3 regions of the Actinosynnema sp. NPDC004786 genome follow, and region 2 is predicted to be linked to each of the others. Evidence: riboswitches for the same ligand, from Rfam matches in the RefSeq annotation. Region 2 holds a riboswitch; each other region holds the start of a gene.
What was found. Region 2 has a riboswitch for glycine ahead of gcvT (glycine cleavage system aminomethyltransferase GcvT). Riboswitches for the same ligand answer to the same signal wherever they lie in the genome.

Region 1 (10,319 bases), on a different contig from region 2:
CGAGCGGGACACCACCTGGCCGGTGCGCAACGCGTCCTGCTTCGGCCCGTCCAGCCGCTGCACCGCGCCGAACACCGCCTGGCGCAGGTCGTGCTGCACGTCCACGGCCAGCTTGCCGCCGAGGAACCGGCGCACGAACGCCGTGCCGAACGTCAGCAGCTCCAGCCCGACCAGCGCGGCGGCCAGGACGGCGAGCCGGTCCGTGCGGCCCGCCATCGCGTCGTCCACCGCGACCTTGATCAGCAGCGGGCCGACGGCCTGCAACCCCACGCCCACGACGGCGGCCAGCACGGACCACACCACGAGGGCGCGGTGCTGCCAGCACGCGGTGGCGAGCCTGCGGATCCAGCCGTCGGAGGTAGTCACCCGACCCACATTAGGTCCGCCCACCGACGCGGTGGCCGCGACGGATGTGACGAAGGCCGCCCCGAAGTTCCGGGCGGCCTCCGTCAGACGATCAAGATCACGCGATCAGGTGATGTCCTTACGCTGGGTGGCCGCCCAGCCGCCGAGGAAGAACAACGCCGTCCACACCAGGAAGATCAACCCGCTCAGCCACCAGTCGAACGCGCCCAGCGCGCCGCCGAGGGCCCGCAGGCCCTCCACCATGTCGTCCGGCACCACCCCGGCGTTGGCCAGGAACAGCGACGTCGCCACCGACCCGGTCAGGCCGTTGACCGCGCCGTTGGGCAGGAAGCCGATGATCTCCGGCAGGCCCTGGGACGCCAGCACGAGCTGGATGCCGTTCTCCACGATCAGCATGTAGAGCAGCAGGACCACGGTGGTGCCCACGACGCTGGTCATCAGCGCGCCGACGCCGACCCCGAACATGGTCATCAGGATCGACGCGAGCACGCCGACCCCGGCCAGCGCGAGCCAGCCGCCCGCGTCGGGCAGCGAGCCGGAGTCCGAGGTGAGCGCGGTGCCGATGCTCACCGCGGCCACGATCACGATGCCGAAGATCGCGCCCCACGCCACGTAGACGATCATCTTCGCGGCCAGCGCCGACACCCGGTTCGGCGCGGTGAGGAACGTGGTCGTGATGGTCTTGCGGTTGATCTCGTTCGCGATCGCCAGGCCGCCGAAGATCATCGGGAAGATCGTGGCCACGTTGATGCTGCGGGCCATGCCGAACACCGACAGCTGCCACTGCGACGGGTCCACGTTGAGCAGCGCGGCCAGCTCCTCGGCCTCGGAGCTGCTCATGAAGTCCGAGACGGTCTTGAAGATCGCGCCCGTGCCCAGCGCCCAGCCGAACGCGAGCAGCACGGTCGGGATCATCAGGCCCCACCACAGGCCGGTGGTGGTGGTCTTGCGGAACTCCGACTTGATCAGGTTGCCCATCACGCACCGCCCCCGAGGCCGCCCTGACCCTGGTTCGGACCGTACGGGTTGTCCTGCGGCGGCGGCTGGGACCCCGGTGGTGGTTGGTAGCCCTGCGGCGGCTGCTGGTACGGCTGCGGACCGGTCGGCGGCTGCGCCTGGTGGGGCTGGGCCTGGTACGGCTGGGCCTGGTAGGGCTGGGCCTGGTAGGGCTGCTGGAACGCCTGCGGCGTCTGGTAGCCGGGTTGCTGCTGGTAGCCGGGCTGGTAACCGGGCTGCGCGTACCCCGCCTGCTGGTAGCCCTGGCCGTACCCCGGCTGCTGGTAGGCGACCGGCTGCGCCTGCTGACCCGCGTACTGGCCGTTGGTGAGCTGGAAGAACAGCCGTTCGAGGTCGGCCTTCTCCTCCTGGATGCCGTAGATCGACACGCCCGCCCGCAGCGCGGTGTCGGCGACCTGCTTGGCCTCGACCCCGGCGATCGCGAGCCGGCCGTCGGGCAGCTGCTCGATCGCGGTGATCCCGCCCTCGGTCAGCGCCGCGACCAACGCCCCGGTGTCGGACGGCTGCACGAGCACCCGGCCCTGCTGCTGCTCGCGCAGGTGGTCCAGCGGCCCGTAGTACATGGTCTGGCCGCGGCTGATGATGACCACCTGGTCGACGGTCTGCTCCACCTCGGCCAGCAGGTGGCTGGAGATCAGCACGGTCCGGCCGCTGCGCGCGTAGGACTGCAGGAACGTCCGCAGCCACGCGATGCCCTCCGGGTCCAGCCCGTTGGCCGGCTCGTCGAGCACCAGGATCTGCGGGTCGCCGAGCAGCGCCGTGGCCAGCGCCAGCCGCTGCTTCATGCCCAGCGAGAACCCGCCCGCCTTGCGGTCGCCCGCCGCGCCGAGCCCGACGAGCTGGAGCACCTGGTCGGCGCGCGAGTCCGGCACGCCGATCGCGGCGGCGTAGACGAGCAGGTGGTTGCGGGCCGTGCGCTTGGGGTGGAAGCCCTGCGCCTCCAGCACCGCGCCGACCACCCGCGCCGGGTTGCCGAGCTGGTCGAACGGCCTGCCGTTGATCAACCCGGTGCCCGCGGTCGGGGTCACCAGGCCGAGCAGCATGCGCAACGTCGTCGTCTTGCCCGCCCCGTTGGGGCCGAGGAAGCCGGTCACCGAACCGGGTTCCACCGTGAAGCTGAGGTTCTGCACCGCTGCGACCGGACCGAACTGCTTGGTCAAGTTCTGCACCACGATGCGGCCACTGCCGTCGTGCACGCGTCCCTCCCGAGTACTCCTACCGGGCGTCATCCTGCCCTAGGAGGGTTACTCGGGGAGGGCGTGTCGTGGTTTCGAGGCCACCTTCGGTATCTCGGTCGTGGTCTCCACCTCGGACGAACGGCGCAGCGTGCGCAGCGGGCGACGGCGCTCGCGGTGCGGCAGGCCGTCGCCGATGAGGTGCTGGTGGGCCATCGTCCACACCTGGCACGGCCACTTCCGGTGCCGCAGGACGCCGGGGCACGCGCCGCAGCGGCCGTCGGGATCCGGTTGGTGCACGGTCAGCAGCAGCCGCCACCCGTCGGCCAGGCGGTGGATCTCGGACCGCGCGAGCGGCACGAGGGACTCCGCCTCGCCGCGCTCGACCGCCTCGTCCACACTGGCCAGCCGGCGCAGCACGGCCGCCCGCAGTGCCTCGTCCACGCCCGTCACATCCTGTCGGCGACTTGGTCGAGCAGCCGGTGCAGCCGACGGGTCTGCGTGACGGACATCACAGCGGACTCGCCCGGCGGCGCGACCAGCAGGACTCGGTCGTCCTCGACGAGCACGGTCATCGACCGGTCCCGCCCGAACGGGTCGTGGCAGTCGATCCAACCTTCGGGTTCAGCCATCTGCACTCCGATCGGCGGTGGCGCGGCAGGGGGCCGCGCGAGCGGACGACCCCGCTGCGTAGCCACGGGGCTCCCGTCCTGTGCATCGGTCGCCGGGTCGTCGTGACTTACCTGTTACGACGCGAATTCACTCATTCGCCTGAGGTCGCGCACGGTGCGTGGTCGAGGTCCGCGGAAATGTCGGCCGGCTCGGTGGGGTCGCTGGGCACGGAGCCGGGTTCGGCGCTAGGATTGGTCACGCGGCCCGCTCCCAGTGACCCCCAGGCTGGTTGAGCGGGCCGTCTTCATCGCCGAAGGGCCCCGCTCACAGCACGTGAGCGGGGCCCTTCGCGTCGGGGGCTCAGAACTCCAGCGGCGTGTGGGCCATCCCGTGCGCCTCCGCGACCGGCAGGTTGGTCAGCAGGCCGTCGTGCGCGTTCAGCCCGAGCGCCAGGGACGCGTCCGCGCGCAGCGCCGCCTCCCAGCCGTGGTCGGCCAGCGCCACGGCGTAGGGCAGCGTCACGTTCGTCAACGCGTAGGTGGACGTGCGGGGCACCGCGCCGGGCATGTTCGCCACGCAGTAGAAGACCGAGTCGTGCACCTGGTAGGTCGGGTCGGCGTGGGTGGTCGGCCGCGAGTCGGCGAAGCAGCCGCCCTGGTCGATCGCGATGTCCACGAGCACCGAGCCGGGCTTCATGTCGGCCACCAGCTCGTTGCTCACGAGCTTCGGGGCCTTCGCGCCGGGCACCAGCACCGCGCCGATCACCAGGTCGGCCTCCCGGACCGCCTGCTCGACCGAGTAGCGGTTGGAGGTCACGGTGCGCAGGCGGCCCTGGTAGAGGGCGTCGATGTGGCGCAGCCGGTCGACGTTGGTGTCCAGGATCTCCACGTCCGCGCCCAGGCCCACGGCGATCGCGGCCGCGTTGAGGCCGGCCACGCCGCCGCCGATGACGACCACGCGTGCCGGGTGCACGCCGGGCACGCCGCCGGGCAGCACGCCGCGCCCGCCCGAGGGCTTCATCAGCGAGAACGCGCCGACCTGCGGCGCGAGCCGGCCCGCGACCTCGGACATCGGCGCGAGCAGCGGCAGCGCGCCGTTCGGCGTCTGCACGGTCTCGTAGGCGATGGCGGTCGTGCCGGAGTCCAGCAGCGCCTGCGTCAGCGGCCGGTCGGCGGCCAGGTGCAGGTAGGTGAACAGGACCTGGCCCTTGCGCAGCCGCGGGTACTCCTCGGCCACCGGCTCCTTGACCTTCAGCACCAGGTCGCCCTCGGCCCACACGTCGTCCGCGGTGGCGAGGACCTTCGCGCCGGCCGCCAGGTACTCCTCGTCGGTGATGGCCGAACCGAGGCCCGCGCCGGCCTCGACCACCACGTCGTGGCCGCGCTGGGTCAGCTCGTGGGCGCCCGCCGGGGTCAGCGCGACGCGGTACTCGTGGTTCTTGATCTCGCGGGGAACTGCGATCCGCACGGTGGGCTCCTTCGGCCGTTGTTACACCCAAGGTCCGTCAACGGGTGATCGGTGTCATCGTGCGGCCGGCACGAACGCGCCGGGAACCGGTTGTGCCGGCCGCACAAGCCGGACGGCGCGTTGACACCCGTCCGGGGCGGCACCTAGCGTGCGGGCCAACCAACTGAACATCGGCCGCGGCGCGTCGTGAGCGCCGGAACCCGCGCGGGAGAGACCTCGGTGCCACGGCCGGGGCGCCGAAGGAGCAAGTACCCCGCACACTCTCAGGCAGCGAGAACCGCTCGGGTGAGGCGACTCTGGAAAGCGCGCCCTCCGGCGCGCACCCACGGTGCAAGCCGCGACGTCGCGGCGAAGCTCTCAGGTCCCAGGACAGAGTGGGGATCCGGACCTCGCCGTTAGGGAGCGCTGTCGTGACTTTTCCGGACAACCTGCTTTACACGCCCGAGCACGAGTGGGTCGACTGGGCGCCGGGTACCCAGGAGCCCGTGGCGGTCGGGATCACGTCGTACGCCGCGGGGTCGCTGGGCGACATCGTCTTCGTGGAGCTGCCGGAGGTCGGCGCCGCGGTGACGTCCGGCCAGGTGTGCGGCGAGCTGGAGTCCACCAAGTCCGTGAGCGACCTGTACGCGCCGGTCAGCGGCGAGGTCGTGGCGGTCAACGAGGACGCCGTGCGGGACCCGTCGTTGATCAACAACGACCCGTACGGGGCCGGCTGGCTGTTCAAGGTGGCCGTGACCGACGCGACCGGGTTGCTGACCGCCGCCAAGTACGCGGAACTGACCGGGGACTGACGTCATGGCGATCAGCGTGTTCGACCTGTTCTCGGTGGGGATCGGACCGTCCAGCTCGCACACCGTCGGCCCGATGCGGGCCGCGATGATGTTCGCGGACCGGCTGGGTCCCGTGCTCGGCTCGGTGGACCGGGTGCGCGTCGAGCTGTTCGGGTCGCTGGGCGCGACGGGCCACGGGCACGGCAGCCCGAAGGCGGTGCTGCTGGGGCTGGAGGGCCACCGGCCGGAGGAGGTGGACCCGGTCGAGGCCGAGCGGCGGACGGCGGAGATCCGCGCCATCGGGCGGCTGCGGCTGGGCGGCGTGCGGGAGATCGCGTTCCGGGAGGACGCCGACCTGGTGATGCACCGGCGCAAGTCGCTGCCGCTGCACCCCAACGGGATGAGTTTCGAGGCGTACGCGGGTGGGTCGGTGGTCGACTCGGCGGTGTACTACTCCGTCGGCGGCGGGTTCGTGGTGGACGAGACGGCCACCGGGACCGACCGGATCAAGGCCGACGAGACGCGCGTCGCCCACCCGTTCCGGACCGGTGACGAGCTGCTGGCCCGGTGCCGGGAGACCGGGCTGTCGATCAGCGAGGTGATGCTCGCCAACGAGCTGTCGTGGCGCGACGAGGCGTCGGTGCGGTCGGGCCTGCTGCACATCTGGGGCGTGATGCAGGAGTGCGTGGAGCGCGGCTGCACGGAGCAGGGCGTGCTGCCCGGCGGGTTGAAGGTGCGGCGGCGGGCGGCGGAGATGCGCCGCCGGCTGGCCGCCGAGCACTACGCCACGGACCCGTTGCGGGTGATGGACTGGGTGACCCTGTTCGCGCTGGCGGTGAACGAGGAGAACGCCGCGGGGGGTCGCGTGGTGACCGCGCCGACCAACGGCGCGGCCGGCATCGTGCCCGCGGTGCTGCACTACTACACCCGGTTCGTGCCCGGCGCGTCCGACGACGGGGTGGTGCGGTTCCTGCTGACGGCGGGCGCGGTCGGCGTGCTGTTCAAGGAGAACGCGTCGATCTCGGGCGCCGAGGTGGGGTGCCAGGGCGAGGTCGGCTCGGCGTGCTCGATGGCGGCGGGCGGGCTGGCCGAGGTGCTGGGCGGCACGCCGGAGCAGGTCGAGAACGCGGCCGAGATCGCGATGGAGCACAACCTGGGGCTGACATGTGACCCGATCGGGGGACTCGTGCAGATCCCGTGCATCGAGCGCAACGCGTTGGCGTCGATCAAGGCGATCACGGCGGCGCGGATGGCGTTGCGGGGGGACGGCGCGCACTTCGTGTCCCTGGACAAGGTCATCAAGACCATGCGCGAGACCGGCAAGGACATGAAGGTCAAGTACAAGGAGACCGCGCGCGGCGGGCTCGCGGTGAACGTCATCGAGTGCTGACCCGCGCCGGGGTCGCCGTCCTCGGGGGCGGCGACCCCGGCCACGCGCGCGATCCCGACTGCGTGCACGGCTTCCGCCACGCGCGGCTCCGGCTACGTGCGACCTCGGCCAGAGGAGCGATCCCGGCCACGCGCGCGACCCCGGCGCTCGAGGTGGTCCTGCGGTCAGGGGGAGCCGGCCGTCAGGGCAGCACGGACTCGATCGCCTTCACCACCGCCTCATCCTCCGGCTCCGTCGTCGGCCGGAAGCGGGCCACCACCTCGCCCGACGGGGCGATCAGGAACTTCTCGAAGTTCCACTGCACGTCGCCCGCCGCGCCGTCGGCGTCCGCGACCGCCGTCAGCCGCTCGTACAGCGGGTGCCGCGACGGCCCGTTCACCTCGATCTTCTCGAACAGCGGGAACGTCACGCCGTACGTGGTGGAGCAGAACGTCGCGATCTCCTCCGCCGTGCCCGGCTCCTGCCCGGCGAACTGGTTGCACGGGAACCCGACCACCGAGAAGCCCTGCGCCGCGTACCGCTCCTGGAGCCGCTCCAGCCCCCGGTACTGCGGCGTCAGGCCGCACCGGGACGCGACGTTCACCACCAGCAACGCCTTGCCCGCCCACTCGCCGAGGCTCGACGCCTCACCGGACAGCGTGCGCAGCGGGATGTCGTGGATGCTCATGGCTGCGAGGCTACGTGCCGCTCGACCAGCGCCCGCAGCGCCGCCATCTCCGCCGCCAGCGCGGCCCGCCCCGCCTCCGTCACGCTCACCCACGTCCGGGGCCGCTTGCCGTCGTACCCCTTCTCCACCGCGACCAGCCCGGCCTGCTCCAGCACCGCGATGTGCCGCGACAGGTTGCCCGCCGTCACGTCGAGGGTGGACCGCAGGTAGCCGAACTCGACCCGCTTCGCCTCCGCCGCCACGGTCAGCACGCCCAGCCGGTGCCGCTGGTGCACCACGTCGTCCAGCGCCGCGGTCGGGTGGTCAGCCACGCCGCAATCCCACCAGACCGCCGACCACCAGCACGAAGCCGGGCAGCACGACCACAGCGGCCATCGACCACGTGGTCGCCGGCGTGACGGCGAGCGGCGTGATCGAGGCCGACAGGCACAGCGCGACCAGGTAGGCCGCGGTGGTCGTGGTGAACCGGACGCTGCGCTCCACGCCCGCCAGCACGACCAGGCCCAGCCCGATCGCGATGAACTGCCCCACCACGCCCTGGTCGTACTGGAGCACGGCCGTGCCCAGCACCGCCGCCGTCGCCGTCAGCGCGCGCGGCGCCCGCCGACGCCACAGCACGGTCGCCGCCGCCAGCAGGATCAGGCCCACCGCCGTGCCGGACCGGGACACCGCGCCGCCGAACGCCGGCAACGACGCCGCGAACCCGAGCACCAGGGCGACGGCCGGGCCGCTCAGCCCGATCGCCAACGCCGCGAGGTAGCCCCGGGTGGACGTCTCGATGCCCACCCGCGCGCCCCGCCTGCGGTACCACCACACCGTGGCCAGGCCGCCGACCACCAGCACGGTCAACCAGTACAGCCCGAGCGGCGCCGGGTGGCGCATGCCGGGGTGCGCCCCGAGCACCGCCAACGGGTGCTCCGACGGCCGCAGCAGGCGGGGCGACGGCCCGGCCGGCGCGTACAGCGGCACGGACAGGAACGACGCGATCCCGAAGAACAGCAGCGGGAACGGGTAGGCGTGCCGGTCCGCCCGCGCGCGGCGGCGCAGGTCGGCGAGGTCGCCCAGCAGGTCTGCCACCCAGTCAGGTTTGCAGCGCAAACCGAACGCGTCAACCCCGCGGAACGTGTCAGCCGATGAGCGGAACGCGAGTCCTCCGATCACTCGGATGGCCCAGGGGCGGTGTCGCCCGGTAATGGTCTGGGCAGGCCCGTTTTGCCGCCCCATTTCACGCATGTGAAGACTGTTGACGGTGGAGTGCCGCACTCCCTACGGTCCGAGGAGAGGTCCGAGGACCTTCGTCAACCCCGTGGAGGGCCACGACTTCGGCGGCGGTGTCGCGGGCCCTCCACGGGTGTTCGGCCCGCGGGCGTCAGAAGTCGAACACGGGTCCGGTCTGCGCCTGCATCACGCACGAGTTCGGGAACTCGGCCTCGAACGTGCGGGACTCGCCGCGCCAGGTGCCGGACGCCCGGACCTTCACCGGCGCGTACTCCAGGGTGCACATCGCCTCCCCGTTCGACAGCCCCTCCAACCGACCGTCCACACCGGACAGTGCCAGGCAGACCTCTTCGGCTCTGGGGTGCAGACCGCCCGCGGGCTCGCACGTGAGTTGGGTGAACTGGTAGGACTGCGCCCGCTGCACGCTGAGCACGAAGCTCGACTCCGGCGTGGTGAACGTGGGCACGATGGCGGCGATCGCCGCGATCAATGGAAGTGGTGCCATGCCCTCAGGTTGACCGCCCGACACCCCGGGCTCCAGGGAACTCACCGGATCGTGTGGTTTCCGCGAACGACCCCCGAGCAGGGCTCCGGGCACCCGTCGGCGGCCCGGACGGGCGAAGTCGCGTGGTGTGACGTGGCTCACGGTCGCGATCGACGTACGGCGGCGCACGCCAGGGTGGGTGAATGGCTTCCGAGGTGCGCAGGGTGGCGCTGGCCAGTTCGGCGGGGAACGCGGTGGAGCTGTACGACTTCCTGCTCTACGGCACCGCGTCGGCGCTGGTGTTCGACAAGCTGTTCTTCCCGTCCTTCGACCCGCGCATCGGCACGCTGCTGGCGTTCGCCACGTTCGGCGCGGGGTTCCTGGCCCGACCGCTGGGCGGGGTGGTCATCGGCCACTTCGGCGACCGCGTCGGGCGGCGGTCGATGCTGGTGCTCACGCTGACCGCGACCGGCCTCTGCACGGCCGCCATCGGGCTGTTGCCCACGTACGGGTCCATCGGGTTGGCCGCGCCGTTGGCGCTCGTGCTGCTGCGCGTGGTCCAGGGGTTCTTCCTCGGCGGCGAGCAGGGCGGCGCGACGTTGATGGCGGTCGAGCACGCGCCGGCCGGGCGCACCGGCTGGTACGGCAGTTGGACGTTCCTCGGGTCGCCGGTCGGGCTGCTGCTGGCCAACGGGGTGATGGCGGCGTCCACGGCGGTGTCGGGCGACGCGTTCCTCGTCTGGGGCTGGCGGGTGCCGTTCCTGTTCAGCCTGGTGCTGGTGGGCGTCGGGCTGTACGTGCGGCTGTCGGTCGAGGAGAGCCCGGCGTTCCGCGCGGCGCGCGAGTCGGCGGGCGCGGTGCGGCTGCCGGTGGCCGTGGTGCTGCGGCGGTCGTGGCGGCGGGTGCTGCTGGGCGCGGGCGTGAACCTCGGGTTCACCATGTTCATCTTCGTGGTGGCCACGTTCGCGGTGTCGTACGGCACGCGCCAGCTCGGGATGGCGCGGAGCACCCTGTTGAACGCCGGGCTGGTCGGCGCGGCCGCGCAGGCGGTGGCGATCCTGGTGTTCGCGCGGCTGTCCGACCGGGTCGGCAGGCTGCCCGTGATGCTCGGCGGCGCGGCGTTCCTCGGCGTGTTCGCGTTCCCGTTGTTCTG
Region 2 (10,319 bases):
ACGGGCACGACTCGGTGAACGCAAAGGTGCGGTAGGGCCGGGAGTGCCCCCTTGACACGCGCGGTAGGGCTGCGCCAGGTCGGCGGGATGACACGGAACCCTTCGTTGGGGGGAAGGGCGATTGGTTGGCCGGTGGGGGTGTGGCGGCCGGCGGTTCGGGCGGGGGCGTCAGATGGTGCGGATGGCGTCGGTGTGGTCGAGGCGCGGGTTGCGGGGGTGGGTGCCCGAGTGGTCCGGGTGGCCGATGTTGACGATCACCAGGGGCAGTTGGTTGGTGTCCGCGAAGAACTCCCGGCGGACGCCTTCCTGGTCGAAGCCGCTCATCGGGCCGGCGGCGAGGCCCGCGGCGCGGACGCCCACGATGAAGTAGCCGACCTGCAGGAGGGCGCTGGTCTTCGCGGCTTCGGTGCGGCGCTGGTCGTCGGCGAAGGCGGCCTTGGCGTTGGCGAAGTGCGGGAAGGTCTTGGCCAGGTGCTCGTGGAAGTCGGTGTCGGCCGCGAGGACGGCGGTGACGGGAGCGGCCAGGGTCTTGGCGCGGTTGCCCTCCGACATGTGCGGGGCGAGGCGGGCCTTGGCGTCCTGGCTGCGGACGAAGAGGATGCGCAGCGGCTGGCTGTTCATCGCCGTCGGGCCCCACTTGACGAGGTCGTAGACGGCGCGGAGCTGCTCGTCGGTCACCGGCTCGTCGGTGAACGCGTTCGCCGTCCGGGCCTCGCGGAACAGCAGGTCCTGGGCGTCGCGCGGCAGGGCCAGCGCGTCGAGGGTGGCGGTCATGGTGCCTCTTTCGGTTGTCCCGTGCGGGGTCGCGCACGGGACAACCTCCAGGTTGGCCGAGCTATTTCGTGGCTTGGTTCACAGGGTGGGGTACAGCGGGTGCTTGGCGGCCAGGACCTCGACGCGGGAGCGCAGGTCGGCGAGGTCCGGGGAGGGCTGGAGCGCCGTGGCGATGATGTCCGCCACTTCGGCGAAGTCCGCCGCGCCGAAGCCGCGGGTGGCCAGGGCGGGCGTGCCGATGCGCAGGCCCGAGGTCACCATCGGGGGACGCGGGTCGTTCGGCACGGCGTTGCGGTTGACCGTGATGCCCACCTCGTGCAGGCGGTCCTCGGCCTGCTTGCCGTCCAGGTCGGACGCGACCAGGTCGACCAGGACGAGGTGCACGTCCGTGCCGCCGGTGAGCACCTTCACGCCCGCCGCGGCGGCGTCCGGCTGGGACAGCCGGTCGGCGAGGATCTTCGCGCCCTCGACCGTGCGGCGCTGGCGGTCGGCGAACTCGGGCGACGCGGCGTGCTTGAACGCCACCGCCTTGCCCGCGATCACGTGCTCCAGCGGGCCGCCCTGCTGACCCGGGAACACCGCCGAGTTGATCTTCTTGGCGAGGTCGGCGTCGTTGGTGAGGATGACACCGCCGCGCGGGCCGCCGAGGGTCTTGTGGGTGGTCGTGGTCACGACGTGGGCGTGCGGCACGGGGCTCGGGTGCAGGCCCGCGGCGACCAGGCCGGCGAAGTGGGCCATGTCGACCATCAGGTAGGCGTCCACCGAGTCGGCGATGCGGCGGAACTCGGCGAAGTCCAACTGCCGGGGGTAGGCCGACCAGCCGGCGACGATCAGCTTGGGGCGGTGCTCGGCGGCCAGGCGCTCGACCTCGGCCATGTCCACCCGGCCGTCCTCGTCCGACACGTGGTAGGGCACTACGTTGTAGAGCTTGCCGGAGAAGTTGATCCGCATGCCGTGGGTGAGGTGGCCGCCGTGCGCGAGGTCGAGGCCCAGGATGGTGTCGCCCGGCTGGAGCAGGGCGAACATCGCGCACGCGTTGGCCTGCGCGCCCGAGTGCGGCTGGACGTTGGCGAACCCGGCGCCGAACAGGGCCTTGACCCGCTCGATCGCCAGCCGCTCGATCACGTCGACGTTCTCGCAGCCGCCGTAGTAGCGCCGGCCGGGGTAGCCCTCGGCGTACTTGTTCGTCAGCACCGACCCCTGTGCCTGGAGCACCGACACCGGCGTGAAGTTCTCCGAGGCGATCATCTCCAGCGTGCTCTGCTGCCGGTGCAGCTCGGCGGCGACGGCGTTCGCGACCTCCGGGTCGAACTCCGCGAGGGAGGTGTTGAAGTGCTCGGACATGTGTGGGTCTCTCCCTTAGCTGGTTCGCTGGTAGAAGGGCAGCGCGACGACCTCGACCGGCTCGTGCTTGCCCCGCACGTCGACCGAGAGTTCCGTGCCCGGCTCGGTGTGGCCGGTGGTGACGTAGGCCATCGCCACCGAGTAGCCGAGGGTCGGCGACAGCGCGCCGCTGGTCACCTCGCCGATGCGGTTGCCGTCCGCGTCCAGCACCGGGTAGCCGTGCCGGGGGGCGCGGCGGGAGGTGGTCTTCAGGCCGACCAGGGTCTCGGTCACGCCCTGCTCGGCGACGGCGGCCAGCGCGTCGCGGCCGACGAAGTCGCCCGGCTTGTCGAGCTTCACCACCCGGCCGAGGTTGGCGTGGAACGGGGTGTGGTCCCGGCCCAGCTCGTTGCCGTACAGCGGCATCCCCGCCTCCAGGCGGAGGGTGTCGCGGCAGCCGAGGCCGGCGGGCTTGAGGTCGTGCGGCGCGCCCGCCTCCAGCAGCGCCTGCCAGACGTGCGCGGCGTCGGCCGGGGCGACGAACAGCTCGAAGCCGTCCTCGCCGGTGTAGCCGGTGCGGGCGAGCAGGGCCGGCTTGCCCGCGACCTCGGTCGGGTACGAGGCGTAGTACTTGACCGAGGTCAGGTCGGTGGGGGTGAGCGCTTCGAGGATGGCGGTGGACCGCGGGCCCTGCACGGCGAGCAGCGCGTAGTCGGCGGACCTGTCCTCGACGGTGGTGTCGAAGCCCTTCGCGCGCTCGACCAGGGCCTCGTGGACGACGGCGGCGTTCGAGGCGTTCGCGACGACGAGGTACTCCTGGTCACCGGTGCGGTAGACGATCAGGTCGTCGATCACGCCGCCGTCGGCCTCGCAGATCATCGTGTACCGGGCGCGGCCCACCCCGATCGCGGAGGCGTGGCCGACCAGGGCGTGGTCCAGCGCCGCGCCCGCCTCGGGGCCGGTGAGCACGATCTCACCCATGTGGGTCAGGTCGAACAGGCCCGCCGAGGTGCGCACCGCGCGGTGCTCGGCCAGCTCGCTGTCGTAGCGCAGCGGCATCCGCCAGCCCGCGAAGTCGGTGAACTGGGCGCCCAGCGCCTCGTGCTCGGCGTACAGGGGCGTGCGGCGGCTTTCCATCGGGCGGGTCCTCCCTGGGTGCGGGCACGCCGGCGGGCCGACCGGTCGGGTCGGCGCGGGCGCGCCCGAGAGCGTCACGTGCGAAAGGATGACACGGCCCATCGGAGACTCCTCGTCGAGTGAGCCTCCCCCTCTGCCATGAGCCTGAGAGCTTCGCCACCCGGCGCGGGCGGCTTGCACCGTGGGCGAGGCGCAGCGGGTGCGCCTGCTTTCCAGAGTTGCCTTCGTCGCGCGGTACCTGGGCCTGAGAGATTCCGGGGAGGAGTTGCTCCTTCGGCGCCCCGCTCGGGGGACTCTCCCGCGCGACATCGACGGCCGTGTTCAGTTGGTACCGCCAGACGCTAGGGGTGGCCGGCGGGCGGGGTCAACCCCGGTCACAGGCTCTTCTCGGCCCGGACGGTCTCCACGACCTTGCGCTCGGCGTAGAACGACACGAACGGGATCGTGCCCGCGAGCAGCACCAGGGCGGTGCCCTTGATCGACCAGCGGGCCTTGAGCGCCAGGTCGACGGTCAGCACCAGGTAGACGGCGTAGAGGAAGCCGTGGACGGGGCCGACGACCTGCATCATGCCCGCGTTGCCGCCCGCGTACTTGGCGATCATGGCGACCACGAGCAGCAGCAGGCCGACACCGACCACGTAAGCCATGAACCGGAACCTGGTCAACGCGCCGCTCATCGTCCTACCTTCGCCTCACCGCTGGTCCCGCGCGTGGAGCTGGGCGAGCATGCGGTTGTAGGCCGCGAGCTCGTCGTCCTCGTCGTCCGGCACGGGTGTCCTGACGGGCTCCACGGTAACCACCGGGCGCGGCGGCTCGACCACCGGCTCCCGGGCGGCCTCGGCCTTGCGGCGGGCGTCCAGCCTGCGGATGCGCCACACCATGAACGCGGGGAAGAGGCCGAACAGCGGCCACTGGAAGACGTAGCCGAGGTTCTGGAACGTGCCGCCCGCCTCGGAGAACCGCTCCCACTGCCAGTAGGCCAGGCCGCAGCACACGACCAGCGACGCCAGGCACGCGGCGGCGATGGCCAGCCGCTTGGGGGTGATGAGGCCCTGCACGCCTCAAGGGTAACGGGTGTTCCGCCCGGAGTCCGGTTCGTCCGGTTCCGGGGCGCCGGGGCCGCGCCACCGGGGCCGGGGCTCCTCGTGCAGGAGCCCGCCCCCTCAAGGCAAGGGCTCCTCGACCACAGGAGCCCGCCCCGACTCGTCGGACCTAGGCCACGCCGTCCCGGCGTTGCCTCTGCAACCTGGCCACGCACCAGGCCGCCGCGCTGCCCCGACGCAGGTGCTGGAGCACCGTCATCGGGCCGAGGCGACGACCGAGGTCGGCGGGGGTGAGCCCGGCCGCCCGGTAGTCCAGAGCGCGCTGGTCCAACGGGCTGATGCCCGCGTCCCACCACAGCTCGGCCTCGGAGAGATCGCCCACCAGCTGCCAGTAGCTGGCGGCGGCCGCGAGCAGGACCTCGGGCACCTCGGGCGCCCGCTTCCGCATCGCCGCCACGTACGCCGGATCCGCGGACTCGACCTTCACCAGGCCGCGGGGACCGCCATTCGCCCGCTGCACGGGGATCCCCGGCGCGGACGGCGGGGCTTCCGCGAGCCACGCGTCCTTGATCCGGTTCACCTCCCGCAGCTCGGCGTCGTCCGAGCGCTCAGCCGCCCACTGCCGCAACAGCTCGTCGACTCCGGAGTCCTCGACCATTCTGCCTCCTCGTCGGTCGAAGATCAGCCAATGCGACGCACCGTATTAGCGGGTACCGACAACCGCTAGACCCCGGTTTGTCTAAAACCCTGTTACCAGGGCGTTATAGCCCTCATTCCACCCGTATGGTGCAACGCTCGGATCCTGCGGTCACCGCTCGTGACCGCATTGAGCGGAGTTCGGCGACGCCGGAGGGGTCGCTAGGCGAAGAGGCTGCGGACGAAGGTGATGATCGACTCCGCGCCGGCCTGGAGCCACCCCAGGGCGGTCCGCACCGCCTGGGCGGACTCGTTCGGCTGGGTGATCAGGAGGAACAGCACCAGCGCGACCGCCGCCAGCGTCACCACCTTCTTGACGTTCACTGATCGCTCTCCGTCCGTGTCGCTCGGCCGGGCGGCCCGTCGCCGCACCGGTCGTGTCAAGCGTCATCGTCCCTCATTCACCCGGATGATGACGATCGAACGCGCCCACGTCGCCCGACTGGTCGCCGGCCCGACCACGCAACCACGCCTGAACCGCCCCTGGTGTCACCCGATCGGACGATCAAGGGGACCAGTGGTCCCGCCGATCCTGAAGGTACGGGCGCTCGCCCACCCCCCAGGCACGGACACCGAGGTTCAGCGACATCGTCTTCCCTTCGCCGCCCATCACCTGAATGCGCCGACTCACGCACCGAGCGTGACAAAGGCCGATGTCGGCTGCCACTCAATTCCGGTACCCCTTCAGGTGATTTCCCGTGCCCTTTTCGGGACCGGCCGGGGGCGCGTCAGCCGACCACCCCGGAACGCCGCAGCGCGGCGATCTCGTCCTCGCCCAGCCCCAGCTCGGCCAGCACGGCGACCGTGTGCTCCCCCACCGCGGGCGGCGGACCCGGCGCGGCCGCGGGCGTGCGGTCGAACCGCGGCGCCGGCGCGGGCTGCGCCACCCCTCCCACCTGCACGAACGTGCCGCGCTCGGCGTTGTGCCCGTGCGCGGGGGCCTCGCCGGGCGCGAGCACGGGCGCGAGGCACGCGTCGGTGCCCTCGGCGAGCGCGGCCCACTCGTCGCGCGTCCGGGTGGCCACCGCGGCGGCGATGCGGGCCCGCAGCTCCGGCCAGTTCGCCGGGTCGTGCCGCGGCGGCAGCCCGGCGTCGGCCAGCCCCAGCACGTCCAGCAGCTCGGCGTAGAACTTCTCCTCCAGCGCGCCGACGCTGACGAACCGCCCGTCGGCGGTCTCGTACACGTCGTAGAACGGCGCGCCGCCGTCCAGCAGGTTGGTGCCGCGCCGCCCGGGCCACGCGCCGACCGACGCCATCCCGTGCAGGAACGTCGTGAGCAGGGCCGCGCCGTCGACCATGGCCGCGTCCACGACCTGCCCCCGCCCGGACCGGTCCCGCTCGTACAGGGCCGCCAGCACGCCCACGGCCAGCAGCAGCCCGCCCCCGCCGAAGTCGCCGACGAGGTTGAGCGGCACGGTCGGCGGCGCGCCGTCCCGGCCGATCGGCTCCAGCGCGCCCGCCACCGCGATGTAGTTGATGTCGTGCCCGGCGCGGTCGGCCAGCGGCCCGTCCTGGCCCCAGCCCGTCATCCGCCCGTAGACCAAGCGCGGGTTGCGGGCCAGGCACTGCGCCGGGCCGATGCCCAGCCGCTCGGTCACGCCCGGCCGGAAGCCCTCGACCAGCACGTCGGACTCCGCGACCAGCCGGAGCACCAGCTCCGCGCCTTCGGGGCGGCGCAGGTCCACGCCGATCGACCGCCGCCCGCGCCCCAGCAGCGGCACCTCCGTCGCGCCGCCGATCCGGTCCACCCGGACCACCGACGCGCCCAGGTCCGCCAGCACCATGCAGCCGAACGGCGCGGGCGCGAGGCCCGCCAGCTCGACGACCTTCAACCCCTCCAGCGGGCCGGGCACTAGAGCGACCTCGCGATGATTTCCTTCATGATCTCGTTCGTCCCGCCGTAGATCTTCTGCACGCGCGCGTCCGCCCACGCGCGCGCGATCGGGTACTCGGTCATGTAGCCGTAGCCGCCGAACAGCTGCACGCACTCGTCCACGACCCGGCACAGCCGCTCGGTGGCCCACCACTTCGCCATCGCCGCGGTGGGCACGTCCAGCCGCCCGGCCAGGTGCGCCTGCACGCACTCGTCCACGAACGCCCTGGTCACGCGGGCCTCCGTGGCGCACTCGGCGAGCTTGAACCGGGTGTTCTGGAACTTGATCAGCTCCCGGCCGAACGCCGTGCGGTCCTTGACGTAGGCCAGCGTGAGGTCCACCGCCGCCTCGATGCCCGCCACCGACGCCACCGCGATGATCAGCCGCTCCTGCGGGAGCTGCTGCATCAGCTGGATGAACCCCTGGCCCTCGCCGGTGCCCAGCAGGTTCTCCGCCGGCACCCGGACGTCGTCGAAGAACAGCTCGGCGGTGTCCTGGCCGTGCATGCCGACCTTGTCCAGCACCCGGCCGCGCCGGAACCCCTGCGCCGCCGCGGTCTCCACGACCAGCAGCGAGATGCCCGTCGCGCCCTGGCCGGGGTCGGTCTTGGCGACCACGACCACCAGGTCGGCCTGCGCGCCGTTGGTGATGAACGTCTTGGAGCCGGACAGCACGTACTCGTCGCCGCGCCGCAGCGCCCGCGTCTTGACGTTCTGCAGGTCGGAGCCGCCGCCGGGCTCGGACATGGCGATCGCGCCGACGTACTCGCCGGTCGCCATCTTGGGCAGCCAGCGGCGCTTCTGCTCCTCGGTGCCGTAGGCGTTGATGTAGTGGGCGACGATCCCGCTGTGCACGCTGTTGCCCCACGCGCTGTCGCCGCACCGGGCCTGCTCCTCCAGCAGCACCGCCTCGTGCGCGAACGTGCCGCCGCCACCGCCGTACTCCTCGGGGATGGACAGGCAGAGCAGCCCGACCCCGCCCGCCTTGGTCCAGAAGTCGCGGTCCACCTGCTTCTGCGCGGCCCAGCGCTCCCGGTGCGGGACGGCCTCCCTCTCGAAGAACGTCCGGGCCAGCTCCCGCAGCTGGTCCAGGTCCTCGGTCATCCATGCGGAACGGCGAGTTGGCATGCCACCGACGTTCCCACCGGCGGGGCCGCGCCGCCATGACCGCAGCGCGCCGCGGTGACCCGTGATCGTGAGCGCAAATGTCAGGACGGTGGGTCAGACTGGGGGCATGAGGGTGCGACGGCTCGGGCCGGACGACTGGGCGACGTGGCGGGACATCCGGCTCACGGCGCTGGGCAGCGACCCCGGGGCGTTCGGCCCGACGCTCGCGCTGGAGCGGGAGTTCGACGAGGCGCGGTGGCGGGAGCTGCTGGGCCCGGACCACGGGGTGAAGGTGGTGGCGGAGGCGCCGGAGCCGATCGGGCTGGTCGCCGGCGTGCCGCACGAGGTTCACCCCGACGTGTTGTACCTGTACTCCATGTGGGTCAAGCCGGAGTTCCGGCGGCGGGGCGTCGGCGAGGCGCTGGTGGCCGACGTGCTGGCGTGGGCGCGCGAGCACGGGTGGGCGCTGGTGCAGTTGCGGGTGGTCCGGGAGAACGAGACGGCCCGGCGGCTCTACGCGCGGCTGGGGTTCGTCGGCGAGGGCGAGGTCATGGACCACCGGCTCGCGCCGGTGAGCTAATAAGTCACCTCGCGCGGTCATGGGCGGTCCCCGCGGCGGCGGTTACCGTTGAGTACATGAGCGAAGCCTTGATCTTCGACGCGGTGCGCACACCGCGTGGCAGGGGAAAGCGCGGATCGCTGCACAGCGTCAAGCCGATCACCCTGGCCTCCGGGGTGCTGGCGGCGCTGGCGCGGCGCAACGACCTGGACACGTCGGCGGTGGACGACGTGGTGTTCGGCGTCGTGTCGCCGGTCGGCGAGCAGGGCGCGGACATCGCCCGCACCGCGGTGCTGGCCGCCGGGTGGGACCTGCGGCCGGCGGGCGTGCAGCTCAACCGGTTCTGCGCGTCCGGCCTGGAGTCGGTCAACCTGGCCGCCGCCAAGGTCGCGTCCGGGTTCGAGGACCTCGTGGTGGCGGGCGGCGTCGAGTCGATGTCGCGGGTGCCGATGGGCTCCGACGGCGGCGCGTGGATGGCCGACCCGGAGACCAACATGGCGGTCAACTTCGTGCCGCAGGGCGTGAGCGCCGACCTCATCGCCACGCTGGAGGGGTTCAGCCGCGAGGACGTGGACGCGTACGCGGTGCGCTCGCAGCAGCGGGCGACGCTCGCGCGGGACAAGGGCTACTTCGACCGCTCGCTCGTGCCCGTGGTCGACCAGAACGGCTCGGTCGTGCTCGACCACGACGAGGCGATCCGGCCCGAGACCACGCTGGAGGGCCTGGCCAAGCTCAAGCCGAGCTTCGCGTTCCACGGTGACCTGGGCTTCGACGCGGTCGCCATCGACCGGTACCCGACCGTGGAGCGGATCGACCACGTCCACACGCCGGGCAACTCGTCGCAGATCGTGGACGGCGCGGCGGCGATGCTGATCGGCAGCGGGCGCATCGGCCGCGAGCTGGGCCTGACGCCGCGCGCCCGGATCACCGCGACGGCGGTCGTCGGCTCGGAGCCCACGATCATGCTGACCGGTCCGGCGCCGGCCGCGCGCAAGGCGTTGGACAAGGCGGGGCTGACCGTCGAGGACATCGACCTGTTCGAGATCAACGAGGCGTTCTCGTCGGTGGTGCTGAAGTTCCAGCGGGAGCTGGACCTGCCCGACGACAAGGTCAACGTCAACGGCGGCGCGATCGCCATGGGCCACCCGCTCGGCGCGACCGGCTGCATGATCCTCGGCACCCTGCTCGACGAGCTGGAGCGCCGGGACCTGCGGCGAGGGCTGGCCACGCTGTGCGTGGGCGGCGGCATGGGCATCGCGACGATCATCGAGAGGGTCTGATGGCTATCCACTACGAGCGGGACGACGAGGGGATCGTCACCCTCACGATGGACATGTCCGGTTCGGCGAACGTGATGAACGCCGAGTACCACCGGGACATGGGCGAGACCGTCGCCCGGCTGGAGGCCGAGCGCGACGACATCGCCGGCGTGGTGCTGACGTCGGCGAAGAAGACGTTCTTCGCGGGTGGCGACCTCAACCTGCTGATCACGATCACGCCGGAGAACGCGGGCGAGGCGCTCGGGTTCCTGGAGGAGGTCAAGGGCCAGCTGCGGCGGCTGGAGCTGCTGGGCAAGCCCGTGGTCGCGGCGATCAACGGCAGCGCGCTGGGCGGCGGCCTGGAGATCGCGCTGGCCTGCCACCACCGGGTGGCGCTGGACGACGACAAGATTAAGCTGGGCCTGCCCGAGGCGACGCTGGGCCTGCTGCCCGGCGGTGGCGGCGTGACCCGGATGGTGCGGCTGCTGGGCGTGCAGCCCGCGTTGCCGCTGCTGATGGAGGGCAAGCAGCTCCGGCCGGCGCGGGCG
Region 3 (10,319 bases), on a different contig from region 2:
GTCGAGGTGCACGTCCGCGGCGACGTCCCGGCGCACGCCGCGCCCTCCGTCCGCCGTCGCATCCTCACCGCCGCCCGCGGCGGCACCGTGCCGGTCGTGGTCGACCTGCGCGCCCTCGGCGAGCACAACGAAGGGCTGGTCCGCAGCCTGCGCGCGGTGGCCGAGGCCGCCGCCGCGGCGGGCAACCGGGTCGTCGTGCGCGCGCCCGAAGACGGCCACGCCCGCCGCGCACTCGTCGCGGCGGGCGTGGACCAGGTCGTCGACCTCGTACCGCACGTCTAGGGGCACGGCGTCACCTCAACGGGTGGTCCTGTCGGCCGCCACGGCCTGCTCCACCGACGTGAACACGCTGAACACCTCGCCCAGGCCGGTCGCGGCCAGCGGACGGGTCACGGCGCGCTCCACGGCCACCACGCGGAACTCCGCGCCGCGCCGCTTGGCCTGCTGCGACGCCTCCACCAGCACGGCCAGGCCGGCCGAGCCGAGGAAGCTCACCCCGGACAGGTCCAGCACCAGCGTGCCGTCCGCGTCGAGGTGGGGCAGCGCGGCGGCGCGCAGCTGCGGCGCGGTGAGCATGTCCACCTCACCGCTGACCGCCAGCACGGTGACACCCTCCACCGCGGCGCGGGTCGTCAGCCCGAGCTGCCCGGCACGGGTGCTGTCGGCGGACTCGGCTCCGCTCGTCGCCACGACGTTCGGATCCTGAACCGTCACGAGGCACTCCTCTTTCAGCTGGAACTGCTGGACGGGAAGCCCGGACGCACGGAAGGGTGCGCAACACTGACTGCAGCGTGGCGGAACGTGCCCGCTAGCCGGACTTCCCGGCGCGGCTGTTGGCTCAACCGCTGCACCACCCACCGTACGTAGCGCTGGGCGGCACCACAAGCTCATGGTGGTGCGTGATCAGTACCAGTGTAGTGCGCCGTTCGGCGTGCGGCGGATGACGGACGGTGAACGGTTTCGCCCCGCCCGGGCCGGTTACACCTCGGGGGAAGCGTTCCCGGCGGTCGTCCGCAGCTCGGCGACGCATCGGCCCGCCGACCGCCGGGGTGCCCGCACGCGGAGGTGGTCTCGACCACAGTCGCGCAGAATCGGGTGACGGGGATAACGCCGCGAGGGTCGCGGGCGACCAACCCGGTGGAGGGATTTCACATGAGCACCAGAACGGAAACCGAGTCCGAGCCGGCGAAGCCGAGGGCAGCGCGTGCCGGCGCCGCGGGAGCCGCGCCGCTGCCCACAGCCCCCTGCAGCGTGGTCTGGAGCAAGGGCCACGCGTACGTGCTCGAAGGTTTCCGGGCCCGCTGGGTCGGCGTCGACGACCGGGGTCGTCCGCAGGCGCTCAGCGGCGCAGAACTGCAACGCCGCGGCTGGAGCCGCACCCGTTCGAGCAACTGATCACCCCGCCGACGACGGACGGCACCCGCCCGCGTGACGCACGCGGATCGGACCGTCACCGCGCGTCAACCGACCGGGGGCGGTGAACCCGCCGGTCAGGCCACCGCGCGAGTCGGCCACCGGGGCACGCCGGGCGGACCTCTACAGTGCGGACGTGTCGCACGATCCGGCCGACCGGCTGCTGACGATCCCGAACGCGCTGAGCGTGTTGCGGCTGCTCGGCGTGCCCCTGTTCCTGTACCTGCTGCTCGGCCCCCACGCGGACGGCTGGGCGCTGGTCGTGCTGGTCGCGGCCGGCCTCTCCGACTGGCTCGACGGCAAGATCGCCCGGTGGCTCGACCAGGCCAGCAGGCTCGGCGCGCTGCTCGACCCGGCCGCCGACCGGCTCTACATCCTGGCCACCCTGGTGGCGTTCGTCGTGCGCGACATCGTGCCCTGGTGGGTGGCGGCGGTGCTGGTCGCCCGCGAGCTGGCCGTCGGGGCCTGCCTGCCCGTGCTCCGGGCCCGCGGCTACGGCCCCTTCGAAGTGAACTACCTCGGCAAAGCGGCCACCTTCAACCTGCTCTACGCGTTCCCCATGCTCCTGCTCGCCCAGGGCTCCTCCACCGCCGCGCAGATCGCGCGCCCCGTGGCCTACGGGTTCATGGTGTGGGGCGGGGCCTTGTACCTGTGGTCGGGCGTGCTGTACGTCTACCAGTTCACCCTCGCGATGCGGCGACGGCCGGGTGTCGCGCCGGCCTGAACGCCGACGTGGGAAGATCCGGCAGCGAAGATCCACCGTCACTGAAGGAGCACACCGCGGTGATTCCCGAGGAGCTCAAGTACACCGAGGAACATGAGTGGGTGCTGCGCACAGGTGAGGACACCGTGCGCGTGGGCATCACCGACTACGCCCAGGAGCAGCTCGGCGACGTCGTCTTCGTCCAGCTCCCCGAGCTGGGCGAGCAGGTCGCGGCCGGTCAGACGCTGGGCGAGGTGGAGTCGACCAAGAGCGTCTCGGACATCTACGCGCCGCTCGCCGGTGAGGTCGTCGCGCGCAACGACTCGCTGGACCAGCAGCCCGACCTGGTGAACAGCGACCCGTACGGCGAGGGCTGGATGGTGGAGCTGCGGCTGGAGGACCCGACCGCGGTCGAGGACCTGCTCGACGCCGCCGCGTACCAGGAGCTGGTGGCACAGGGGTGACGTCGATCTTCAAGCGGCTCTTCGGTCGGTGGGGGAGCCGCCCCTCGGACAAGGGTTCGGGCACGATAAGTTCTAGCGGTCACGAAGGTTCCAGCAGCAGGAGGAGAGCTCAGGTGAGCACGAACGACGGGCCAGGCGTTCCGCCCGAGCAGTCCCCGGAGCGGACCTCCGTTTTCCGGGCCGACTTCCTCGCCGAGGTCGAGGGCGCGGAAGCGCCCGCCCAGGAGCCGGCCGTCGCGGGCGTCGACGCCCTGCCCGCCGGCTCGGCGCTGCTCGTGGTCAAGCGGGGCCCCAACGCGGGTTCGAGGTTCCTGCTGGACCGCGACACCACCAGCGCGGGGCGGCACCCGGACAGCGACATCTTCCTCGACGACGTGACGGTCTCCCGTCGCCACGCGGAGTTCCGCCGCGAAGGCGGCGAGTTCGTGGTCATCGACGTGGGCAGCCTCAACGGCACCTACGTCAACCGCGAGCCCGTCGACCAGGCGGTGCTGGCCAACGGCGACGAGGTGCAGATCGGCAAGTTCCGCCTGGTGTTCCTGACCGGTCCGGGCGCCGGGGGCCAGGGGGCCTGAGCGATGGGGCTCCGGTGACGGCGGCCGGGCGGCCACGCGGCGGGTCGAGCATCGGGGCGGTGCTGGCGCTGTTGCGTCCCGACTTCCCCGACGTCACCATCTCCAAGATCCGGTTCCTGGAGTCGGAGGGGTTGGTCCGCCCGGCGCGCACGGCGTCGGGCTACCGGCAGTTCACGACCGCGGACGTGGACCGCCTGCGGTACATCCTGGCCGCCCAGCGGGACCGGTACCTGCCGCTGAAGGTCATCAGGGAGCAGTTGGACGCCGCCGACCAGGGCGGCGGCGTGAAGGCGACGAGGGTGACCGACCCCGGTCCGGCGGCCGGGCACCGGGTCACCCGCGAGGAGTTGCTGGCGCGGGCCGGCATCGAGCCGGGCGCGCTGGCGGACCTGGAGCAGCACGGCCTGGTCAGGGCCGGCGCGGGCGGGTTCTACGACCACGACGCGGTGCAGATCGCCGCGACCGCGCGGGCCATGGCAGAGCACGGGTTGGAAGCGCGTCACCTGCGGCCGTTCCGGGTCGCCGCCGACCGCGAGGTCGGGTTGGTGGAACAGGCGGCCGGCGCGGCGTCCCGGCAGCGCGACCGGGCCGAGGTCGTCCGCGAATTGGCGGCGCTGTCCGTAACGCTGCACACACTCTTGGTGAAGGTGGGCTTGCGTGATGTGGCGGGTAAACCGGTTTCGCCGAGGTGAAGGCGTGTCCGCATCGTGATGCGCGAGGGGCGGGCGGTTGCGCAGAGGGCCCGCTTGGCGGGTAGCGTCGAAAGAGTACGTGGGGGATCCTCGTTGGTAGCGGGGACGCCAGAATTTCAGCGCGCTGAGGGAGGCGAGACCCGATGAGCGAAATGCGCGTCGTCGGCGTGCGGGTGGAACTGCCCGCCAACCAGCCGATCCTGCTGCTGCGCGAAACCGAGGGCGAACGGTACCTGCCGATCTGGATCGGATCGGTCGAGGCCACGGCGATCGCGTTGGAGCAGCAAGGTGTCCGTCCTGCCCGGCCGTTGACGCACGACCTGCTCAAGGACGTCATCGGAGCCCTCGGCCGGCAGTTGGAGCAGGTGCGGATCACGGACTTGCAGGAGGGCACGTACTTCGCGGAGCTGGTGTTCGACGGCGACATCCGGGTGTCGGCGAGGCCGAGCGACTCGGTGGCGCTGGCGCTGCGGATCGGCGTGCCGATCCACGCGGAGGAGTCGGTGCTCGCGGAGGCCGGGTTGATCATCCCGGACGAGCAGGAGGACGAGGTCGAGAAGTTCCGCGAGTTCCTCGACTCCGTTTCGCCCGAGGACTTCCGCGGGGCGGACACGTAGGTCTTCCTCGAGGGTCTTCCGCGGGAGTCTTCTGCGGGGCGGACACGGAGGTCGTGGGTTCCGGCTCGGCGGCACGGCCGGGCCGGACCGGCGTGGTTCGGCCGCTCCGACGGCACCGCTTGGCACCTCTGGCGCGCTGCGTGCTCGGCTCGGATCCCGCGTGCGGCTCGGCGCGGCGGCTGAACCCGGCTCGGCTCCCGCCGGGCTTGCTGCGGCGGCTGAACCAGGATCGATCCGCCCGCCAGGTCTCCGCCGGATCACGTCGGCCGCCGGCCCGACCCGGGTCGAGGGAGCCGACTGTTCGCTCGGCCGCTCCCGTCGCGCCGCTCCCACCACCTCGCCGCGCTGCCTCGCCTTGCCCGGCCGCTTCACCGCGCCTTGCCGCGTAGCCCTCGCCGCGTTCCACCACCCCGCCTGACCGGGTCGCCGCGTCACCGGGTCGTCGCCTGACCGGGCCGCCGGTCGTGCTCGCGCAGGGGTACCCGCCCGGGGGAACCCCGTTTTCGATCCTGCCGGCACACACCGACAATTCCGGCCGACCGGGCGCGGACGAGCGGGTCGGGTGCCTGACCCGGCACGACACCTGCGAAGGGCCGGAACGTCGGCCGCGCGCCGTGGACGGCCCTCCGCAAGCGTGTGCGGTGAGTTGTGGATCAACCCCGCGTGCCACCTACGGGTGTCACGTGTCCGGGTTACACAACGTCAACCTTGCTCGGCTAAACGATCACTAAACGTCATCCGAATGGCTTACGCCAAGCGACTCTCTCAACCTCTACCTCACGTTGAGGTCAGACACGCCCCGCGCGTCGCGTTGACCTGCCCCCTAGGCGGTCTTACCGTCGAACTCAGGTGAATTGCCACGGTGTTGTTTCCCGACACCGCGGCGGCTTCACGTTGGTCGCCGGTCGTCGTGGCCGGACCGAGGGGAGGCAGGCGTGGTCGAGGAAGCGCCCATCCGGGCCGGATCCGGCGAACAGGGTGAGCTGTTCCCGGACTCCTCGCTGCCGGACGAACTGGTCGGGTACCGCGGCCCCGCCGCGTGCCAGATCGCGGGCATCACCTACCGCCAGCTGGACTACTGGGCGCGCACGGGCCTGGTCAACCCGACGATAAGGAGCGCTCACGGCTCCGGCAGCCAGCGGCTCTACTCGTTCAAGGACATCCTGGTCCTCAAGGTCGTCAAACGGCTCCTGGACACCGGCGTCTCGTTGCAGAACATCCGGGTCGCGGTCGACCACCTGCGCCGCCGCGGCGTGCAGGACCTGGCCCGGATCACGTTGTTCAGCGACGGCACCACGGTCTACGAGTGCACCTCCCCGGAGGAGGTGGTCGACCTGCTCCAGGGCGGCCAGGGGGTGTTCGGCATCGCGGTCAGCGGCGCGATGCGGGAGATCAGCGGCACGATCCACGACTTCCCCGCCGAACGCGCGGACGGCGCGGAGATCGTGGAGGCGGCCGACGACGAGCTGTCCCGCCGCCGTCGCACCCGGGCCATCGGCTGACCCGGCGAGGCCCGGCGGCAACTGAGATCCACGTCGCGCCGGCGGTTCCGAGGGCGTCCCCGCCGGGTACCATTCGCGCGTAGTCGCTTTATCCCGCGCGGGAGAGTCCGAGCCAGTCTCGGCGCCGAAGGAGCAAATCCTCCCCGGAACCTCTCAGGCGCAAGGACCGTGCGGGTGAGACGCCTCTGGAAAGCGGGTCGGCAGCACGCCGACCCCGCCGACGGTGCAAGCCCGGCCTCCGGGTGAAGCTCTCAGGCGCCCGACGTCGGGCAGAAGACAGAGGGGGAGGGCAACGGCAGGAGTCTGTCCGGAGCCCTGGAGGCCAGCACCGATGACGCAGGACCGCATCCCCCTCGCCGCACTCGAGCACGGCACCCCGTTCGCCGACCGGCACGTGGGCCCGCGGCCCGCCGAGCTGGCCCGCATCCTCGACGTCATCGGGGTCGGGTCGCTGGAGGAGCTGGCGCAGCGCGCCGTCCCCGAGTCGATCCGCGAGCGCGACCTGGCGCTCGACCTGCCCGAGCCCGCCACGGAGACCGAGGCGCTGGCCGAGCTGCGCGCCCTCGCCGCGCGGAACCGCCCGATGACGCAGATGATCGGCCTGGGCTACTACAACACCACGACGCCGCCGGTCATCCTCCGCAACGTGCTGGAGAACCCCGCCTGGTACACCGCGTACACGCCGTACCAGCCGGAGATCTCCCAGGGCCGCCTCGAAGCGCTGCTGAACTTCCAGACCATGGTCGCCGACCTGACCGGCCTGCCGCTGGCCAACGCCTCGATGCTGGACGAGTCCACCGCCGCGGCCGAGGCGATGACGCTGGTCCGCCGCGCCGGCCGGTCGAAGTCGGCCAGGTTCGTGGTGGACGCCGACACGCTGCCGCAGACGCTGGCCGTGATCGAGACCCGCGCCGAGCCGCTGGGCATCGAGGTGGTGACCGCCGACCTGTCGCAGGGCCTCGAAGGGCTCGGCCTGGGCGGCGACTTCTTCGGCGTGCTGCTGTCCTACCCCGGCGCGTCCGGCGTGGTCCGCGACCACGCGGGCGTCATCGAGGAGGTGCACCGGGCCGGCGCGCAGGTCGTGGTGGCGGCCGACCTGCTGTCGCTGGCGCTGCTGCGCCCGCCCGGCGAGATCGGCGCGGACGTGGTCGTGGGCACCACCCAGCGGTTCGGCGTGCCGATGGGCTTCGGCGGGCCGCACGCCGGGTACATGGCCGTGCGGCAGGGCCTGGAGCGGCAGCTCCCGGGCCGGCTCGTCGGCGTGTCCGTCGACGCGGACGGCTCCGTCGCCTACCGCCTCGCCCTCCAGACGCGCGAGCAGCACATCCGCCGGGAGAAGGCCACCAGCAACATCTGCACCGCCCAGGTGCTGCTCGCCGTGATCGCGTCGATGTACGCGGTGTACCACGGCCCGGAAGGGCTGAAGGACATCGCGACCCGCGCGCACCGGATGGCGACCGTGCTGGCCGCCGGCCTGCTGGAGGGCGGCGTCGAGGTCGTGCACGGCGAGTTCTTCGACACCGTGCGGGCGCGCGTGGAGGGCCGCGCGGCCGAGGTCGTCGCCGCCGCGCGGGACCTGGGCGTGAACCTGTGGCAGGTGGACGCGGACGTGGTGTCGATCGCGTGCGACGAGACGACCACGCGCGAGCACCTGGGGCTCGTGTGGAAGGCGTTCGGCGTGACCGTCGCCGACGTGGACGGCCTGGACGCCGACACCGCCGACGGCATCCCCGCCGACCTGCGCCGCACCAGCGACTACCTGACGCACCCGGTGTTCCACGCGCACCGCTCCGAGACCGCGCTGCTGCGCTACCTGCGGGCGTTGTCGGACAAGGACGTCGCGCTGGACCGCAGCATGATCCCGCTGGGCTCGTGCACGATGAAGCTCAACGCCACGGCCGAGATGGAGGCGATCACCTGGCCGGAGTTCGCCGACCTGCACCCGTTCGCGCCCGCGTCGGACGCCGAGGGCCTCCTGGGCATCGTCGGCGACCTGGAGCGGTGGCTGGCCGAGGTCACCGGGTACGACGCGGTGTCGTTGCAGCCCAACGCGGGCAGCCAGGGCGAGTTCGCGGGCCTGCTGGCGATCCGCGCCTACCACCGCGCCAACGGCGACGACCACCGCGACGTGTGCCTGATCCCGTCCAGCGCCCACGGCACCAACGCCGCGTCCGCCGTGATGGCCGGGATGCGGGTCGTGGTCGTCAAGTGCGACGACCGCGGCAACGTGGACGTCGGGCACCTGCGCGAGACGGTCGAGGCGCACCGCGACGACCTCGCCGCGATCATGATCACCTACCCGTCCACGCACGGCGTGTACGAGGACACCGTGCGCGAGGTGTGCGGGCTGGTGCACGACGCGGGCGGCCAGGTGTACGTGGACGGCGCGAACCTCAACGCGCTGATCGGGCTGGCGCGGTACGGCAAGTTCGGGTCGGACGTGTCGCACCTGAACCTGCACAAGACGTTCTGCATCCCGCACGGCGGCGGCGGTCCGGGCGTCGGGCCGATCGGCGTGCGGTCGCACCTGGCCCCGTTCCTGCCGAACCACCCGTTGCAGCCGGCGGCCGGTCCGGCGACCGGTGTCGGCCCGATCAGCGCCGCGCCGTGGGGCTCGGCGTCGATCCTGCCGATCTCGTGGGCCTACGTGCGGATGATGGGCGCGGACGGCCTGCGGCGGGCGACGCTGACCGCGGTGGCGGCGGCGAACTACGTGGCCCGGCGGCTGGACGAGCACTTCCCGGTGCTCTACACCGGCGAGGGCGGGTTCGTGGCCCACGAGTGCATCCTCGACCTGCGGCCGATCACCAAGGCGACCGGCGTGACCGTGGACGACGTGGCGAAGCGGCTGGCCGACTACGGGCTGCACGCGCCGACCATGTCGTTCCCGGTGGCGGGCACGCTCATGGTGGAGCCCACGGAGAGCGAGGACCTGGGCGAGATCGACCGGTTCATCGACGCCATGATCGCGATCCGGCACGAGATCGACCGCGTCGGCTCGGGCGAGTGGCCGGTGGACGACAACCCGCTGCGCAACGCGCCGCACACGGCGGCGTCGATCGCGGCCGAGTGGGACCACCCGTACAGCCGCGAGGTGGCGGTGTTCCCGGCGGGCACGTCCGCGCCGAAGATCTGGCCGCCCGTGCGCCGCATCGACGGCGCGAAGGGCGACCGGAACCTGGTCTGCTCCTGCCCGCCGGTCTCGGCCTACGGCGGCTGACCGATCGACCCGCGAACCCCGGTCGCCCTCGGGCGGCCGGGGTTCCGCGCGTCCGGCGGGCCTTCAGCCGATCCGGTGGTCCAGCTCGAACCGGCCCGGCTCGCCCTGCGGCCACGTGACGCGGCCCGTGCCGGTGAGGCCCGCGAGATCGCCGGACGCGGAGACCACGGTGACGGTGGAATCCGCCACGCCGCCGCGGAAGCCGCCCACGTGGTGCAGGACGAAGCTGCCCGCCCGGCCGTTCAGGGCGCCCGTGACGACCTCGTAGCCCGTGGTGGAGCAGGAGTCGTCGTCCGCGTAGGACATGACGAAGCGCAGGTCCCCCACGCCTTCCAGGTCGCCGGTGTACGTGGTGGTCATGCCGCCCACCGTCTGCTTCGGGCCGGTGACCTCGTCGTAGCGCTTGCCGTCCCAGGTGTGCTCGTCCCAGCTGTTCATGGTCGCGTTGGCGCGTGCGGTGCTCATGGCGGCCAGCCTGCCGGGCATACCTGACACCTGCTGTCAGGATGGTGGCATGCGCGCCGGCCGATTGCTGTCCCTGCTGCTCCTGCTCCAGTCGCGGGGCCGGATGACCGCGCAGGAGCTGGCCGACGAGCTGGAGGTCTCCGTCCGCACGGTGTACCGCGACGTCGAGGCCCTCGGCTCGGCCGGCGTCCCCGTCTACGCCGACCGGGGCCCGGCGGGCGGCTACCGGCTGGTCGACGGCTACCGCACCCGGCTGACCGGGCTGACCACCGAGGAGGCCGACTCGCTGTTCCTGGCGGGCATGCCGGGACCGGCGGCCGAGCTGGGGCTCGGCGCGGTGGTGGCCGCGGCGCAGCTCAAGGTGCTCGCGGCGTTGCCGCCGGAACTGCGGTCGCGGGCCGCGCGCGTGCGGGAGAGGTTCCACCTCGACGCGCCCGGCTGGTTCCGGGGCGGCGAGGGCACGCCGCACGTGGCCGCGATCGCGGACGCGGTGTGGCAGCAGCGCCGGCTGCGGATCCGGTACGTGCGGTGGGCGCAGGTCGAGGTGGAGCGGACGGTGGACCCGCTCGGGCTCGTGCTCAAGGCCGGCACCTGGTACCTCGTGGCCCGCACGGGGACCGGACCCGGACCCGCCGACGGCGGGCGCGCGGACGACCTGCGCACGTACC

Region 1: another riboswitch for glycine. It lies ahead of gcvH (glycine cleavage system protein GcvH); the one in region 2 lies ahead of gcvT (glycine cleavage system aminomethyltransferase GcvT).
Region 3: another riboswitch for glycine. It lies ahead of gcvP (aminomethyl-transferring glycine dehydrogenase); the one in region 2 lies ahead of gcvT (glycine cleavage system aminomethyltransferase GcvT).

What each region holds. Positions count from the first base shown of each region.
Region 1 covers NZ_JBSGBG010000004.1:164,382-174,700, reverse strand. The annotation lists gene ACWEFJ_RS05490 (ABC transporter ATP-binding protein) at 1-375, opposite strand, end outside; gene ACWEFJ_RS05485 (ABC-2 transporter permease) at 472-1,344, opposite strand; gene ACWEFJ_RS05480 (ATP-binding cassette domain-containing protein) at 1,344-2,579, opposite strand; gene ACWEFJ_RS05475 (hypothetical protein) at 2,628-3,002, opposite strand; gene ACWEFJ_RS05470 (hypothetical protein) at 3,008-3,190, opposite strand; gene ald (alanine dehydrogenase) at 3,531-4,637, opposite strand; glycine riboswitch at 4,833-4,927, shown strand; gene gcvH (glycine cleavage system protein GcvH) at 5,048-5,428, shown strand; gene ACWEFJ_RS05455 (L-serine ammonia-lyase) at 5,433-6,797, shown strand; gene ACWEFJ_RS05450 (glutathione peroxidase) at 6,979-7,464, opposite strand; gene ACWEFJ_RS05445 (transcriptional regulator) at 7,461-7,775, opposite strand; gene ACWEFJ_RS05440 (hypothetical protein) at 7,768-8,541, opposite strand; gene ACWEFJ_RS05435 (SSI family serine proteinase inhibitor) at 8,834-9,187, opposite strand; gene ACWEFJ_RS05430 (MFS transporter) at 9,370-10,319, shown strand, end outside.
Region 2 covers NZ_JBSGBG010000051.1:77-10,395, forward strand. The annotation lists partial or broken gene ACWEFJ_RS32960 (sulfurtransferase) at 1-17, shown strand, start outside; gene ACWEFJ_RS32965 (malonic semialdehyde reductase) at 169-774, opposite strand; gene glyA (serine hydroxymethyltransferase) at 853-2,118, opposite strand; gene gcvT (glycine cleavage system aminomethyltransferase GcvT) at 2,134-3,234, opposite strand; glycine riboswitch at 3,361-3,455, opposite strand; glycine riboswitch at 3,457-3,545, opposite strand; gene ACWEFJ_RS32980 (DUF3817 domain-containing protein) at 3,609-3,911, opposite strand; gene ACWEFJ_RS32985 (hypothetical protein) at 3,927-4,292, opposite strand; gene ACWEFJ_RS32990 (helix-turn-helix transcriptional regulator) at 4,447-4,935, opposite strand; gene ACWEFJ_RS32995 (hypothetical protein) at 5,136-5,297, opposite strand; gene ACWEFJ_RS33000 (CaiB/BaiF CoA transferase family protein) at 5,702-6,826, opposite strand; gene ACWEFJ_RS33005 (acyl-CoA dehydrogenase family protein) at 6,826-7,950, opposite strand; gene ACWEFJ_RS33010 (GNAT family N-acetyltransferase) at 8,081-8,533, shown strand; gene ACWEFJ_RS33015 (acetyl-CoA C-acetyltransferase) at 8,590-9,792, shown strand; gene ACWEFJ_RS33020 (3-hydroxyacyl-CoA dehydrogenase NAD-binding domain-containing protein) at 9,792-10,319, shown strand, end outside.
Region 3 covers NZ_JBSGBG010000022.1:24,466-34,784, forward strand. The annotation lists gene ACWEFJ_RS20845 (ATP-binding protein) at 1-282, shown strand, start outside; gene ACWEFJ_RS20850 (anti-sigma factor antagonist) at 298-714, opposite strand; gene ACWEFJ_RS20855 (hypothetical protein) at 1,153-1,395, shown strand; gene ACWEFJ_RS20860 (CDP-alcohol phosphatidyltransferase family protein) at 1,550-2,137, shown strand; gene gcvH (glycine cleavage system protein GcvH) at 2,197-2,580, shown strand; gene garA (glycogen accumulation regulator GarA) at 2,694-3,155, shown strand; gene ftsR (transcriptional regulator FtsR) at 3,170-3,847, shown strand; gene ACWEFJ_RS20880 (bifunctional nuclease family protein) at 3,991-4,464, shown strand; gene ACWEFJ_RS20885 (MerR family transcriptional regulator) at 5,400-5,966, shown strand; glycine riboswitch at 6,055-6,145, shown strand; gene gcvP (aminomethyl-transferring glycine dehydrogenase) at 6,298-9,186, shown strand; gene ACWEFJ_RS20895 (DUF3224 domain-containing protein) at 9,250-9,651, opposite strand; gene ACWEFJ_RS20900 (helix-turn-helix transcriptional regulator) at 9,701-10,319, shown strand, end outside.